DNA from 4 places in the Arthrobacter sp. BG3 genome. Region 2 is predicted to be linked to each of the others. Evidence: riboswitches for the same ligand, from Rfam matches in the RefSeq annotation. Region 2 holds a riboswitch; each other region holds the start of a gene.
The links. Region 2 has a riboswitch for thiamine pyrophosphate ahead of AC1MFL_RS10535 (ECF transporter S component). Riboswitches for the same ligand answer to the same signal wherever they lie in the genome.

Region 1 (3,200 bases), 1.4 Mb from region 2:
TCGTCCGGCAGCTCCGGCTCCGCGACATCGGCGGCATCATCGTCATCGACTTCATCGACATGGTGCTCGAGTCGAACCGCGACCTTGTGCTGCGCCGCATGGTCGAGTGCCTGGGCCGGGACCGGACCAAGCACCAGGTGGCCGAGGTGACCTCCCTGGGCCTCGTGCAGATGACGCGCAAGCGGATGGGCACCGGGCTGCTGGAAGTCTTCGGCGAACAGTGCGAAACCTGCGCCGGCCGCGGCATCGTCACCCACGACGAGCCCGTCGAGCACCGCCGCGCCAACGTTGTTGCCGCCGAGCACCACGTCCCGCGGACCGAGCACCAGCCTGCCGCGCGGACCGAACGCAAGAGCCGCCGCCGCGGCAGGGGAGGCCAGGGCGCGGAGGAACAGCCCATCCCGGCAGCAGTCCACCCCGAGCCCACCGAGGCCGAGCGCCACGCCAAGGCAGAGGCAACCCGTGCGGCGCTGGCGAACATCGCCGCAGCGGCGCACGCCGCGCACCTGCATGACGGGGAGGCCCCGACCGCAGCCGACGCCGAGACCCGCCAGGCGGCCGTCGATGCAGTCGTCGAGCTGGCCGCAACGGAAGAAGCAGCCGGACGCCCCGCCGCCGTGCTGACCTTCGGCGGCGAGCAGGTCGCCCTGCCGTTCGTCGAGCACGCCGACCAGGCGGGTTCGCCGGCGCTGACCCTGGACCTCCTGACAGAGGCGTTCGCCCAGCTTGGCGAGGCCGAAGCAGCCCAGGAACCGGCCGTCAAGGCCGCCGCAGCTGCGGCCCCGCCCCGGACCGCGGCGGCAGCCCCGGCGCGCGCCGGCGGAACCGGACCGGGACGCGCCCCGGCTGCGGGCTCCCAGACCGAAGCGGAAGCCGAGGCCGGGACCTCGCGTGCCCGCCGCGGCCGCCGCAACCGGAGCGCCAGCCGCGCCCAGGGTGCCGCCAACGAGACCTCGGTGGAACAGCGCAGGGAAACCCCGCACGCCGCAGCCGTATCGGTGCACGAGGCCAAGGTCCCGGCCGCAACGACGCCGGCCGCCAAGCCGGCCGCGAGCGAGCCGATCATCCTCGGAGTGGGCGTTCCGGCCTCGGAGCTCTAACCCCGGAACAGTGCAGCACGGCCGCGGGTGCGGTCCGGACCGCGTAGCAATACGCACAGGTTCGGGCCGTGCCCGCGACTTCGTTAAGGGATGCGGCTAGGCTGGATCCCTGACACGGGGTGCCGCGCATCGAGCCGGCTGAGATCCAGACCCGTTGAACCTGTCCGGCTAGCACCGGCGAAGGGATGTCTCTCTTGACCACCGCCTCCTCGTTTCTTCCGTCTGCCCCCTCCGCTGCGGCGCCCCGGATCCCTCGGGTGCTGGCCATCGCCGGCTCCGACCCCTCCGGCGGCGCAGGGATCCAGGCCGACCTCAAGAGCATTGCCGCACATGGCGGCTACGGCATGGCGGCCATCACCGCGCTCACTGCCCAGAACACCCGGGGCGTCAGCGCCGTCCACGTCCCGCCGGCGGCCTTCCTGACCGCCCAGCTCGACGCCCTCAGCCAGGACATCAGCATCGACGCCGTGAAGATCGGGATGCTGGGGGACGCCTCCGTGATCGACGCCGTCCGCAGCTGGCTGGAGAAGGCCCGCCCCGGCGTCGTGGTCCTGGATCCGGTGATGGTGGCAACAAGCGGCGACCGGCTGCTGCAGGAGACCGCAGAGGAGGCGCTGCACACGCTCCTGCCCTACGCGGACCTCATCACGCCCAACCTCGCCGAGCTCGCCATCCTGCTCAGGGAGCCGCCCGCCAAGGACTGGGCCGCGGCGCTGGAACAGGGCAAGCGGCTTGCCGCCCAAACCGGCACCACCGTCCTGGTGAAGGGCGGGCACCTCGACGGCGGCGCCGGCACCGGGGACAACCCCGCCTCCCACGGGGGGTGCCCCGATGCTCTGGTCAACACCGGCGGACTCCTCGCCCAGGACGTTGTGGTGGTGCCTGGGGAGCGGGTACCCACCCGCAACAGCCACGGCACCGGGTGTTCGCTGTCCTCGGCGATGGCCACGGTGCAAACCCGGGTGGGGGACTGGGAGGCTGCGCTCCGCGAGGTCAAGCCCTGGCTGCAGGAAGCACTGCGCAGCTCGGAGAGGCTCGACGTCGGGACCGGCAACGGCCCGGTCCACCATTTCCATCACGTCCAGCAGCAGACCGAGGACCATCGCAGGACGGGCAGGGTACCGGCCGAAGGGCAGTTCGCTGCCGCCCTCCGGGACGCCGCAACCGCCGACCTGACAGCGATCTACTCCCTGGGCTTCATCCGGGCCCTCGCCGACGGGTCGCTGCCGGAGCACGAGTTCGCCTACTACCTTTCCCAGGACGCCCTCTACCTGAACGGCTATTCCCGGGTCCTGGCCCGTGCCGCCGCCATCGCCCCCACAGAGGCCGAACAGCTCTTCTGGGCCCGCTCCGCGCAGAACTGCCTCGAAGTGGAGTCCGAGCTGCACCGGACCTGGCTGAGCACCCGCACGGCCGACGTGACACCGGGGCCGGTCACCAAGTCCTATGTGGACCACCTGCTGGCCGCTTCGGTTTCCGGCAGCTACGCGGTGCTGGTGGCCGCCGTGCTGCCGTGCTTCTGGCTTTACGCCGAGGTCGGGGAGACCCTGCACGCGCAGTTCCTCGCCGCGGGAGCGCCGGAGTCGCATCCCTACGCGGTGTGGCTGCGCACCTATGCCGATGAGGAGTTCGCCGCCGCCACCCGGCAGGCCGTCGCCTACACCGACGCGGCGGCACGGGCGGCGTCGGAGAGCGAACGGGACGCCATGACCCGGGCCTTCCGGCAGTCGGCCCGCTACGAAGTCGATTTCTTCGACGCGCCGCGGCTGCACGCCTGACCGGGCGAGACCGCGGAAGCCTGTACGATAGGTGGGCACGGTTCCGGAAGTCGTTGCGGCAAGGCTCTGTCCATACAGAGTGGCGCCTATCACGTACCTCCCTTCGGAACCAGCCTCATTTGCGGCCGAAGGCAAAATTAGCGTAGTCTAGATCTTCGGTGCTTACGCCAACACTTGGGTTATGACCTTGAGGATGTTCCACTTGAATTTAAGTGCGAATGTCCACGGGATAGCTCATGGGTCCCCCCGGGGAACCCACCGGCGTAGAGGCACAGCGTGAGCCGGACCAGAAACTTTGGACCCAGGTTCCGCACGCAAATCT
Region 2 (3,200 bases):
CGCCGGTGCCGAGCAGTTTGATGAAGATGTTCATTCTTCGGACTCCTAGGGGAGGAAACAGGGCTTCCCCTAGCCTAGCGCCCCTCGCCCGGCGCCCGGCGCTCCAGCCAGGGACCAACGCCCCTGTCCGGCGGCCCGGTCCGGACGTACCTTCGAGGATGGCACGACGCCAAACCCGCGCGCCCGGGCCCGCCCGGCAGCCGGCCACCGATTCGGCCGGCGGCCGGACCTGGCGCCGGCTCTATCTCTGGGCCGGGATCTCCTCGGTATTGTTCGTGGCGCTGCTGATGCTGGCACTGGTCCTGGACTTCGCCGCCCCGCCCCCGGTTCATGGCGGCACCGAGACGCTGGAGTTCATCGCGCGGAACAAAGGGAACTATGTTGCCGAACAGCTGCTCTGGATCATGCCGAACATCCTGCCGGTGCTGGTGTTCGTTGCACTCTTCGTGGCGCTCGCCCCGCTGGACAAGAGCCTGGCCCTGCTCGCCGCAGTGATCGGCGGCCTGTCGTGGGGTCTGATCCTTGCCGTCCCGGTCACCAGCAGGGGATCGGTGGGGCTCGTCTATCTCAGCGACCGTTACGCCGCCGCCGCCGACGACGCGGCCCGGCTCCGCTACTCGACCGCCGCCGAAGCCATCATCGCCGAAAACAACACCCCCGCCGTCGCCGGTGTCCTGTCCGCGGCCGGCATCCTGCTCATCTCCATCGTCATGCTGAACGGGGTGCTGCCGCGGGCCCTGGCCTGGCTGGGGATCGCCACGGGCGGGCTGGGCATCGTCGCGGAAGCCCTCCGGCACGCCGTCCCGGAGATCTACGGGGGCTACGGGGTGCTGATGTGGGTCTGGTTTGTCGCAGCGGGGATTGCGCTGATCCGGCTGGCCGGGCGGACACCCCGGCGCCCGAGCGAGGCGCCGGCACCGCGGGGTCGCGGCGGGACCGCAGCGCCGGGCGGCTGAGCTACCGCCCGGGGGTCACGGCGCGGCCCAGGATCTCCGACAGGGCTTCGACCACCAGCTCATGGTCGGCCTTCTGCGGCAGCCCGGACACCGTGACGGTGGCCACCATCCCGGTCCCGCGCACATAGATGGGGAAAGCCCCGCCGTGGGCGGCAAACTCCTTCTGGTCAAACCAGGCGTTGTCCTCGATCCTCCGCCCGGCGGCCCGGGACCGAAGACCCACCAGCAGGGACGGGACTTCGTAGCGGACGGCCGTGCGCTGCTTGGCCCTGATCCAGCGCTCATTGTCCGGTGTGGCGCCTTCCAGCGCCGCGTGGAAGAGCACCTGCTCGCCCTTGGTGATGTCGATGGCGATCGGGTGGGAGCGCTGCCTGCCGAGTTCAACCAGGAGCAGCCCCAGGTCCAGGGCGTCGTCCTTGCCGAAAGACTGGAACTGCAGCTCATCGATTTCGGCCAGGATGCGGCCGATGAGCGCGGCCAGCGATCCGTGCGGCTGCTCGTCGGCGGAGTCCGGATCGTAGCCGGAGGGCGGCACTGCTGAGTTGGTCACGTGTTCCAGCTTCCGTTGGTTGGCCGCCGGCGCGTGGGCGCGGCATCCGGTGTTCCCGTGCCTTGCCGACTCTACCAAGCAGGGGGTTCCGGGTCACCGGCGCGGCGCCGGCGCATTGTGACGGCTGACCCCGGAACCCAGCCGCCCGATGGGTGTAAACTTAGCCACGCCCACAAGGGCGATATTCAATACGACAGGGGAGCGCCGCCGTCGGGCATCACCGGAGGAATCCGGGGACACCACAGGTGGGCGCTGAGAGTGCGGACAGCCGCAGACCCTCGAACCTGATCCGGTTAGTACCGGCGCAAGGGAGTCGAGTTCTCAGAGTGCCCGGAACAGCGGCGGAAGCTGCGGCCCCGGACACCCTCCCCTCCTGTTCCTCAGGAGGACGACATGACTGATACATCTGCCAAGCAGACGCTCACCGGACGCAACTACAACTGGCGTGTGGTGGACATTGTGGTGGCCGCACTGATCGCGGTGGCCGGCGGCGTGATCTTCTGGGCCTGGTCCCAGGGCGCCAACCTCATTGCCGCCCCCGTCAACGCGTTCTACCCGCCGCTGACCGGGCTCTATGCCGGCGGCTGGATGATCCCGGCGGTGCTGGGCATGCTCATCATCCGCAAACCGGGCGCCGCACTGTTCTGCGAAGCCGTGGCCGCCGCCGGTGAGCTGATCATGGGCTCGCAGTACGGCACCACGGTGCTCATTTCCGGCATCCTGCAGGGCCTCGGCGCCGAGCTGGTCTTCGCCGCCTTTATGTACAAGAAGTTCAACCTGCCGGTGTCGCTGCTCGCCGGTGCCGGTGCCGGCCTGTTCTGCGGGCTGAACGATTCGTTTCTGCCCTGGGGCTGGAACATCGCCTACGCCGACGGCGACAAGCTGGCCTACATCATCTTCACGGCCATCTCCGGCGCCGTGATCGCCGGCGGACTGTCCTGGCTCGCCACCCGGGGCCTGGCCAGGACCGGTGTGCTGAGTTCCTTTGCCTCCCGCAAGGCGGCCACGGAGCCTGTCTTCTCCTGATGTCCGCCTCCAGCACGTCCGCCGGCAGCGGGTGCCGCCCGGCCACGGTCACCGCGCGGGGCTGGGGCTGGCGGCACGCCGGCCGGCCCCGGCCCGCCGTCAGCGGCCTGGACCTGGATATCCGGCCCGGTGAGCGGGTGCTCCTGCTGGGTCCCTCCGGCGCCGGCAAATCAACGCTGCTCCACGCCCTGGCCGGGGTACTCGGCGACAGCTCCGCCGGTGGCGCCGAGCGTGCTTCCGGCGGTGCTGCAGGCCGTGCCGCTGCGGATGCCGAGGATGCGGACGAGACCGGCCGCCTGCTGATCGACGGCGCCCCGCCCCGGGCCCAGCGCGGCCGGGCAGGACTCATGCAGCAGGACCCGGAGACCCAGGTGGTGCTCTCGCGCCTGGGCGACGACGTCGCCTTCGGCGCCGAAAACCTGTCCGTTCCGCCGGCCGAGATCTGGCGGCGGGTGGCGGAAGCACTTGACGACGTCGGGCTGGGCCGGCTGCCGCTGGACCATCCGACGTCGGCACTCTCCGGCGGGCAGAAGCAGCGCCTGGCCCTCGCCGGCATCCTGGCGATGCGCCCCGGCCTGATCCTGCTCGATGAACCCACCGCGAACCTGGATCCCGCCGGTGTCCTGGAAGTCCGCGACGCCGTCGGCCGCTGCCTGGACAAAACCGGG
Region 3 (3,200 bases), 980 kb from region 2:
CCTGGCTGACCAGGGTGCTGACCGAGGCGCCGTCGGCGAGGATGTGCTCGTTTCCGTTCAGTTTGATGTTCATACCGTTTCCTTGCTGTGCTCAGGGTTGGGATTGGCGTTGCGGGGGGCTGTTTCCTGCGTGCCGCCCGCGGGCATGCCGGCAACCGACGTCGGGGCTGCCGATTTGGCGTCGGCCGGCGTGCCGGCAGCGAACCGGCCCGGCCGGAAATGGGCCCAGCGGGGGTCCGCGACGCCGTCCAGCAGCTGGCGGCAGATCTCAGCCGCCGCGGGCGTCAGCAGGATTCCGTGCCGGAAGAACCCGGTGGCGATGATCAGACCCGCAACGTCCCCCGGACGCCCCTGCTCCGCCACCCGGCCCAGCAGCGGCGCGTTATCCGGGGTCCCCGGGCGGGCCCTCGCGGTGGCCTCAAGCAATTCCAGTTCGGCGACTGCGGGGACCAGTTGCTGGGCGTCGCGCAGCAGCTGGTAGACGCCGCCGGCGGACACGGCGGCGCCAGCCGGGGCCGCGCCCCCAAAGGTGCCGCCAGCCGTAGCCCGGCCCGTAGAGGAGCCGCCGGTCGGCGCAGCCGGCGCTCTGTCTCCCCCACCGAGATCGTCCTCCCGCTGGGTGGCACCGATCACGACCGTGCCGTCCTGCCGGGGGACGATGTACACCGGCACGCCGCGGACCAGCCCCCGCACAGTGGAGGTCAGCAGCGGCCGCAGTCTCGCCGGCACCCGGAGCCGGAGGATGTCCCCGTGGACCGGCCGCAGCGGCAACCGGAGTCCGGCGGGCAATCCGTCCAGCGACGCGGCCCCCAGGCCGTTGGCCACAATGGTCTCGCCCGCCTGGATGAAGCCTCCGCCTTCGAGGCTGGCACCGACCACCCTCCCGTTCTCCCAGAGCAGCCCGGCGGCGCGCCGGCTGACGGTGTGGCAGTGGCTGTCCGCGGCCAGGAGTTCCCCCATCCGGGCGAGCAGGCGGCGCGGGTCCACCTGGTGGTCGGCGGGAATGTCGAAGGCGCAGGAGATCCCCGGGCTCAGCAGCGGCTCGCGCATCCGCGCCGCGCGGACGGTCAGAGGCTCCACGGTCAGGCCGTATGCCTGCTGGACGGTGCGCAGGTCTGCGAGCGCCCGGCGGTCGGCAGCGTCGGCACCCACGGCGAGGGTCGGCGTCGTGAGGTACCCCGTGGCGGTGCCGGTCCCGCCGGCGGCGCTGGCGTCGGCGCCGGTCCTGCCGTCGGCGCCGGTCCTGCCGTCGGCGCCTGCGGAACCCGTTGCGGTGTTGCTGGCGCCCGTTCCGGGGCCGCCGTCTCCGCGCTCGAGTCCGGCAGCGAAAGCCGGCCAGAGGCGGGAGGACTCAAGCATGAGCTCCAGGAGCGCCTCCTCCTGGTAGTGAAGTTCACTCACCGGGGCAAGCATTCCGGCGGCAGCCCAGCTGGCGCCGCTCCCGGGGGCATCATCGATCAGGGCCACGGACCGGCCCGAGCATCTCGCCGCCCAAGCGATCCCGTGGCCGACGACGCCGCCGCCGATTACAGCAACGTCGTAATATTTCCGGGCTCCGGCGTCATCATCGGAGGCGGCGGCTGCCGCTGCTTCAGTAAATGCGGCCGCGCCGCGGGCGGATATGTCGCCCATGAGGATTCCTTCCCTACGCCGGTACTAGCCGGATCAGGTCAAGCGGTCGGCTCTGACGCCCTCTCAGCCTGCGGCGCCGGACGCCAAAGGCATGGACGGCTGCGGCGGGCTCCCGCGGTATTGGCCCAGTTTAGAGGAACTAGGCTGGACCTATGAGCCAGGATGCCGTCCACACCACCGCCCGCCTTTACCTCTGCACCGATGCCCGACGGGACCGCGGCGACTTTGCCGACTTCGTGGATGCGGCATTTGCCGGCGGAGTCGACATCATTCAGCTGCGCGACAAGTCCCTGGAAGCAGCCGAGGAGCTGGAACTCCTGGAAGTCCTGCACCAGGCAGCCCAGCGTCACGGCCGGCTCTGGGCCGTCAATGACAGAGCGGACCTCGCCTCGCTTTCCGGGGCTCCGGTGTTCCACATCGGGCAAAAGGACATCCCACTCGGCGCCGCCCGCGACTTCCTCGGCAAAGGCGCCGTGATCGGGCTGTCCACGCACACCCCGGAACAGGTCGATGCCGCCATCGCGGCCGCCCCCGGCCGCAACGGACTGGACTACTTCTGTGTCGGGCCGGTCTGGGCCACCCCGACGAAGCCGGGGCGCGCCGCCGTCGGGCTCGAACTCGTGCGCTACGCGGCCGACGCCATCCGCCGGGCCGAGGCAACAGGCGGGGGCAAGACCGCGGGCAAAGTCGCGGGTGTCGTGCCGTGGTTCGCGATCGGCGGCATAGACCTCGGAAACGTGGAGCAGGTCGTGGAGGCCGGCGCCCGCAGGATCGTGGTGGTCCGCGCCATCACGGAGGCCGACGATCCCGCGGCCGCCGCCAAGTCACTGCTCGCCGCACTCGACGCCGCGGAGCGCTGAGTCCGGGCTGCCCGGTTAGCCGGCCAGGCTGCCCGGTTAGCCGGCCAGGCTGCACGGTTAGCCGGCCAGGCTGCACGGTTAGCCGGCCAGGCCGAGTTGCGCCATCCGGCGCGAGTGGTTGGCCGCCAGTTCCGCCATCAGCCCGCGGACGAGTTCCCTGGTCCGGTCCTCGTCGGCGCCGATCAGGCCGCCGAGGAACGCGTGCTCGAAACTCACCCGCTGGGCCTGGGTCAGGGCCTCGCCGAGCAGGCGTCTTGCCCACAGCGCCAGCCGCGACGCCAGCCTCGGGTCATCGGCGAGGGCGGTCTTGAGCCGCTCCCGCAAGACGGCCGTGGCCTCCTCATCGGCCTGGATCTGCTCCACCAGGGCCCGGGTGTCGGCGTCGACATAGCGGGAGATGGCGCGGTAGAAATCGGCGGAAACGGTGTCGATCACATACGCCTTCATCAGGGATTCGTACCAGTCCGCGGGGCGGGTGCGTTCGTGGAAGTGGTCCACGGACGGCTGGAACGGCAGCATGGCGGCCTCGGTATCCAGGCCCATGGCCTCGAGCTTGGCGCTGACGAGTTCGTAGTGCTGGAATTCGATCACGGCGATCCGGCCCAGCACCGCGCGGTCGTGCAGCGTGGGTGAATAGCGGGCATCGGAGGAGAGCCGTTCGAAGGCGGAAAGCTCGCCGTAGGCCATCACGCCGAGCAGATCCATCAG
Region 4 (3,200 bases), 1.3 Mb from region 2:
CACCCCGGCGGGGAAGCTAGCGGCGAGGTCGCCGGCGTCCCGGTCGATCCAGTCCCCCACGAGTTTGACCCAGCCGTCACCGGCCCGCGCCTGCTTGCGCACGGCCTCCACCAGATCCTCCGGCTCCACCTCGACGGCGAACCCGCGGAGGTACCGCCGGGTCCGGGCGATATGCCGGCCCGAGCGGATGATGCGGGGCAGGTCCGCGCGGTGCTGGATCCAGCGGGTGTCGTGGACAGCACCGGCATCGCGGACAAGGAGGGTTCCGGCGTCGCGGTCGGTCATGGCTTGTTCTTCCGCCAGCTCCTCCGGGACGTCCCCGCCGGGGCCAAGCCCGATGTGGCAGTGCGCGTCGACCAGCCCGGGGATGACCCAGCCGTCCAGGACGTGGTCCGGGGCAGCGGCGGGCCGCTGGAAGGTCAGAACGCCGCCGACGGACCACAATCCGCGGTGCTCCCTGTCGGGTCCGGTGAGGACGGTGCCGGTGAACTCGATGATGCTGGTCATGGCTTAAAGCCTAATCCGCATCGCGAGCCGCCGGCCCAGCTCATCCAGCCCCAGCTCCGCTTCGTGGGACCGCACGGCGGCCAGCGCGGGCCCGGGGTCGGCGAGTTCCTCGAAGCCACAGCTCGCGTAAAACGGCGCATTGAACGGAATCCCCGCGAAGGTGCAAAGCGTCATCGACTGATAGCCACGGTCCCGGGCCTCGCCGATGGCGGCCTCCACCAGCGACCTTCCGAGCCCGCGCCTGGCAGCGTCGGGATGCACGGAGAGTTGTTCCAGGTGGGGCTGGCCGCCGACCTCATCGACGCGGGCAAACCCCACGGGCGGGCTTCCGGCGACCAGGATGAAGAGCGGAACACCCGTCGCCGGCAGCTCCGGGAGCCCCTGGTGCCCCAGCTCCGCTTCAAGGAGGCGGTCAGCCGCCGCTTCAACAGCCGGCAGGGCCGCGAGGTCTTCCGGCGCCGCCTCCCTGATGCGGGGCACGGCCCTGGACTGCGTCACGATGCCACGGTAACACCGGGCCGTGACGGCCGCCGTCACACTCGACAGCCGCCCGGGCGGGACGTGGTAGCTTCGTCTACGACCACACGGGTGCCCTTGCAGGGGCTGAGATCGGGCTGACGCAGCCTGCGACCGTTGAACCTGTCCGGGTAATGCCGGCGAAGGAAGTGAGTATTTCCGTGAACACACCATTGACGCAGCACAGCCCTGTCCAAAACCTGTCAGCCGGCAGGCTGACGGGCCAGATTGAGCCGGCCGCCCCTACGCGGTCGCTGGAGTCCCATTCCCTGGCGTTTGACCAGGACACGGAACACGGCATCCGCGTCCCGGTGACCGAAATCGCCCTGGCGGGCTCCCCCGACGGTACCGGGAACCCCCCGTTCCGGGTGTACCGCACGGCCGGCCCCGGCAGCGATCCGGTCCGCGGGCTGGAGCCGTTCCGGGCGCCCTGGATTGAAGCCCGGGAGGACACCGAAACTTACGCCGGCCGGGAACGGGCGCTGCTCGACGACGGCAAGTCCGCCGTGCGCCGGGGCGCGGCGTCCGCGGAGTGGAGGGGTGAGCGGCCGGTGCCGCGGCGCGCGGTCGACGGCCGGACGGTCACGCAGATGCGCTACGCACGGGACGGGGTCATCACCCAGGAGATGCGGTTCGTGGCGCTGCGGGAAAACTGCGATGTGGAGCTGGTGCGCAGCGAGGTCGCGGCGGGCCGCGCCATTATCCCCAGCAATGTCAACCACCCCGAATCCGAGCCGATGATCATCGGTAAAGCGTTCCTGGTGAAAATCAACGCCAACATCGGCAACTCCGCGGTGACCAGCTCCATCGCCGAGGAAGTCGACAAACTCCAGTGGGCCACGCAGTGGGGTGCGGACACGGTGATGGACCTCTCCACCGGGGACGACATCCACACCACGCGCGAATGGATCCTCCGCAACTCCCCTGTCCCCATCGGCACGGTCCCCATCTACCAGGCGCTGGAGAAGGTCAACGGCGAGGCGAACGCCCTGACCTGGGAGATCTTCCGGGACACCGTGATTGAACAGTGCGAGCAGGGGGTGGACTACATGACCATCCACGCCGGGGTGCTGCTGCGCTACGTGCCGCTGACCGCGGACCGGGTCACCGGCATCGTGTCCCGCGGCGGAGCCATTATGGCCGGCTGGTGCCTGGCCCACCATCAGGAGAACTTCCTCTACACCCACTTCGATGAGCTCTGCGAAATCTTCGCCCGCTACGACGTCGCGTTCTCGCTCGGTGACGGCCTGCGGCCCGGTGCGACCGCAGACGCCAACGACGCGGCGCAGTTCGCCGAACTGGACACCCTGGCCGAGCTCACGCAGCGGGCCTGGGAGTTCGATGTGCAGGTCATGGTGGAGGGCCCGGGACATGTGCCGTTCCACCTCGTCCGGGAAAACGTGGAGCGCCAGCAGGAACTCTGCAAGGGCGCCCCGTTCTACACGCTCGGGCCGCTGGTGACCGATATTGCTCCGGGCTATGACCACATCACCTCCGCAATCGGCGCCACCGAGATCGCCCGCTACGGCACCGCCATGCTTTGCTACGTCACCCCTAAGGAACACCTCGGCCTGCCCAACAAGGACGATGTGAAGACCGGCGTCATCACCTACAAAATCGCGGCCCATGCCGCCGATCTCGCAAAGGGACATCCGGGAGCGCACGAACGCGACGACGCTTTGTCCAAGGCACGGTTTGAGTTCCGCTGGCGGGACCAGTTCGCGCTGTCCCTGGACCCCGTGACGGCCGAGGCGTTCCACGACGAGACGCTGCCCGCGGAGCCGGCCAAGACGGCCCATTTCTGCTCGATGTGCGGTCCCAAGTTCTGCTCCATGCGGATCAGCCAGGACATCCGCGATGAGTACGGGTCCGCGGACTCACAGGCCGCGCGGGCCGAACTGGCCGCCGGGATGCGGGCGAAGAGCACCGAGTTCCTGGCCTCAGGCGGCAAGGTCTACCTGCCGGCGCCTGCCGTGGGCGGCCCCGCACCCCGCTAAGAGGGCGGACCGCACCGGGCGGAGCAGGGCGCCCCGCCCCGCTTAGGAGGCGTGGGCGTGCTGCTGACGGCCGACGTCGGCGATGAACGCCCGGATGAGCCGGTTGCCCTCTGCTGAATCCTGGGGCCGGTGCCCGCCCGCCGCGGTGCGGTGCAGGGCGCCGGTCTCACGCAGGTAGCC

Region 1: linked by a shared signal. The riboswitch ahead of AC1MFL_RS17150 (bifunctional hydroxymethylpyrimidine kinase/phosphomethylpyrimidine kinase) and the one ahead of AC1MFL_RS10535 (ECF transporter S component) in region 2 are both predicted to bind thiamine pyrophosphate.
Region 3: linked by a shared signal. The riboswitch ahead of AC1MFL_RS15085 (FAD-dependent oxidoreductase) and the one ahead of AC1MFL_RS10535 (ECF transporter S component) in region 2 are both predicted to bind thiamine pyrophosphate.
Region 4: linked by a shared signal. The riboswitch ahead of thiC (phosphomethylpyrimidine synthase ThiC) and the one ahead of AC1MFL_RS10535 (ECF transporter S component) in region 2 are both predicted to bind thiamine pyrophosphate.

Annotation. Positions count from the first base shown of each region.
Region 1 is NZ_CM155270.1:3,809,145-3,812,344, forward strand. Features, by position in the region: gene AC1MFL_RS17145 (Rne/Rng family ribonuclease) at 1-1,100, shown strand, start outside; TPP riboswitch at 1,206-1,303, shown strand; gene AC1MFL_RS17150 (bifunctional hydroxymethylpyrimidine kinase/phosphomethylpyrimidine kinase) at 1,286-2,878, shown strand.
Region 2 is NZ_CM155270.1:2,370,529-2,373,728, forward strand. Features, by position in the region: gene AC1MFL_RS10520 (DUF4235 domain-containing protein) at 1-34, opposite strand, end outside; gene AC1MFL_RS10525 (DUF4386 family protein) at 159-956, shown strand; gene AC1MFL_RS10530 (heme-degrading domain-containing protein) at 958-1,506, opposite strand; TPP riboswitch at 1,692-1,835, shown strand; gene AC1MFL_RS10535 (ECF transporter S component) at 1,900-2,532, shown strand; gene AC1MFL_RS10540 (ABC transporter ATP-binding protein) at 2,532-3,200, shown strand, end outside.
Region 3 is NZ_CM155270.1:3,347,246-3,350,445, reverse strand. Features, by position in the region: gene thiS (sulfur carrier protein ThiS) at 1-73, opposite strand, end outside; gene AC1MFL_RS15085 (FAD-dependent oxidoreductase) at 70-1,632, opposite strand; TPP riboswitch at 1,625-1,758, opposite strand; gene thiE (thiamine phosphate synthase) at 1,785-2,492, shown strand; gene AC1MFL_RS15075 (ferritin-like fold-containing protein) at 2,571-3,200, opposite strand, start outside.
Region 4 is NZ_CM155270.1:3,708,526-3,711,725, reverse strand. Features, by position in the region: gene AC1MFL_RS16650 (amidohydrolase family protein) at 1-507, opposite strand, end outside; gene AC1MFL_RS16645 (GNAT family N-acetyltransferase) at 511-1,005, opposite strand; TPP riboswitch at 1,082-1,189, shown strand; gene thiC (phosphomethylpyrimidine synthase ThiC) at 1,185-3,020, shown strand; gene AC1MFL_RS16635 (alpha/beta hydrolase) at 3,063-3,200, opposite strand, start outside.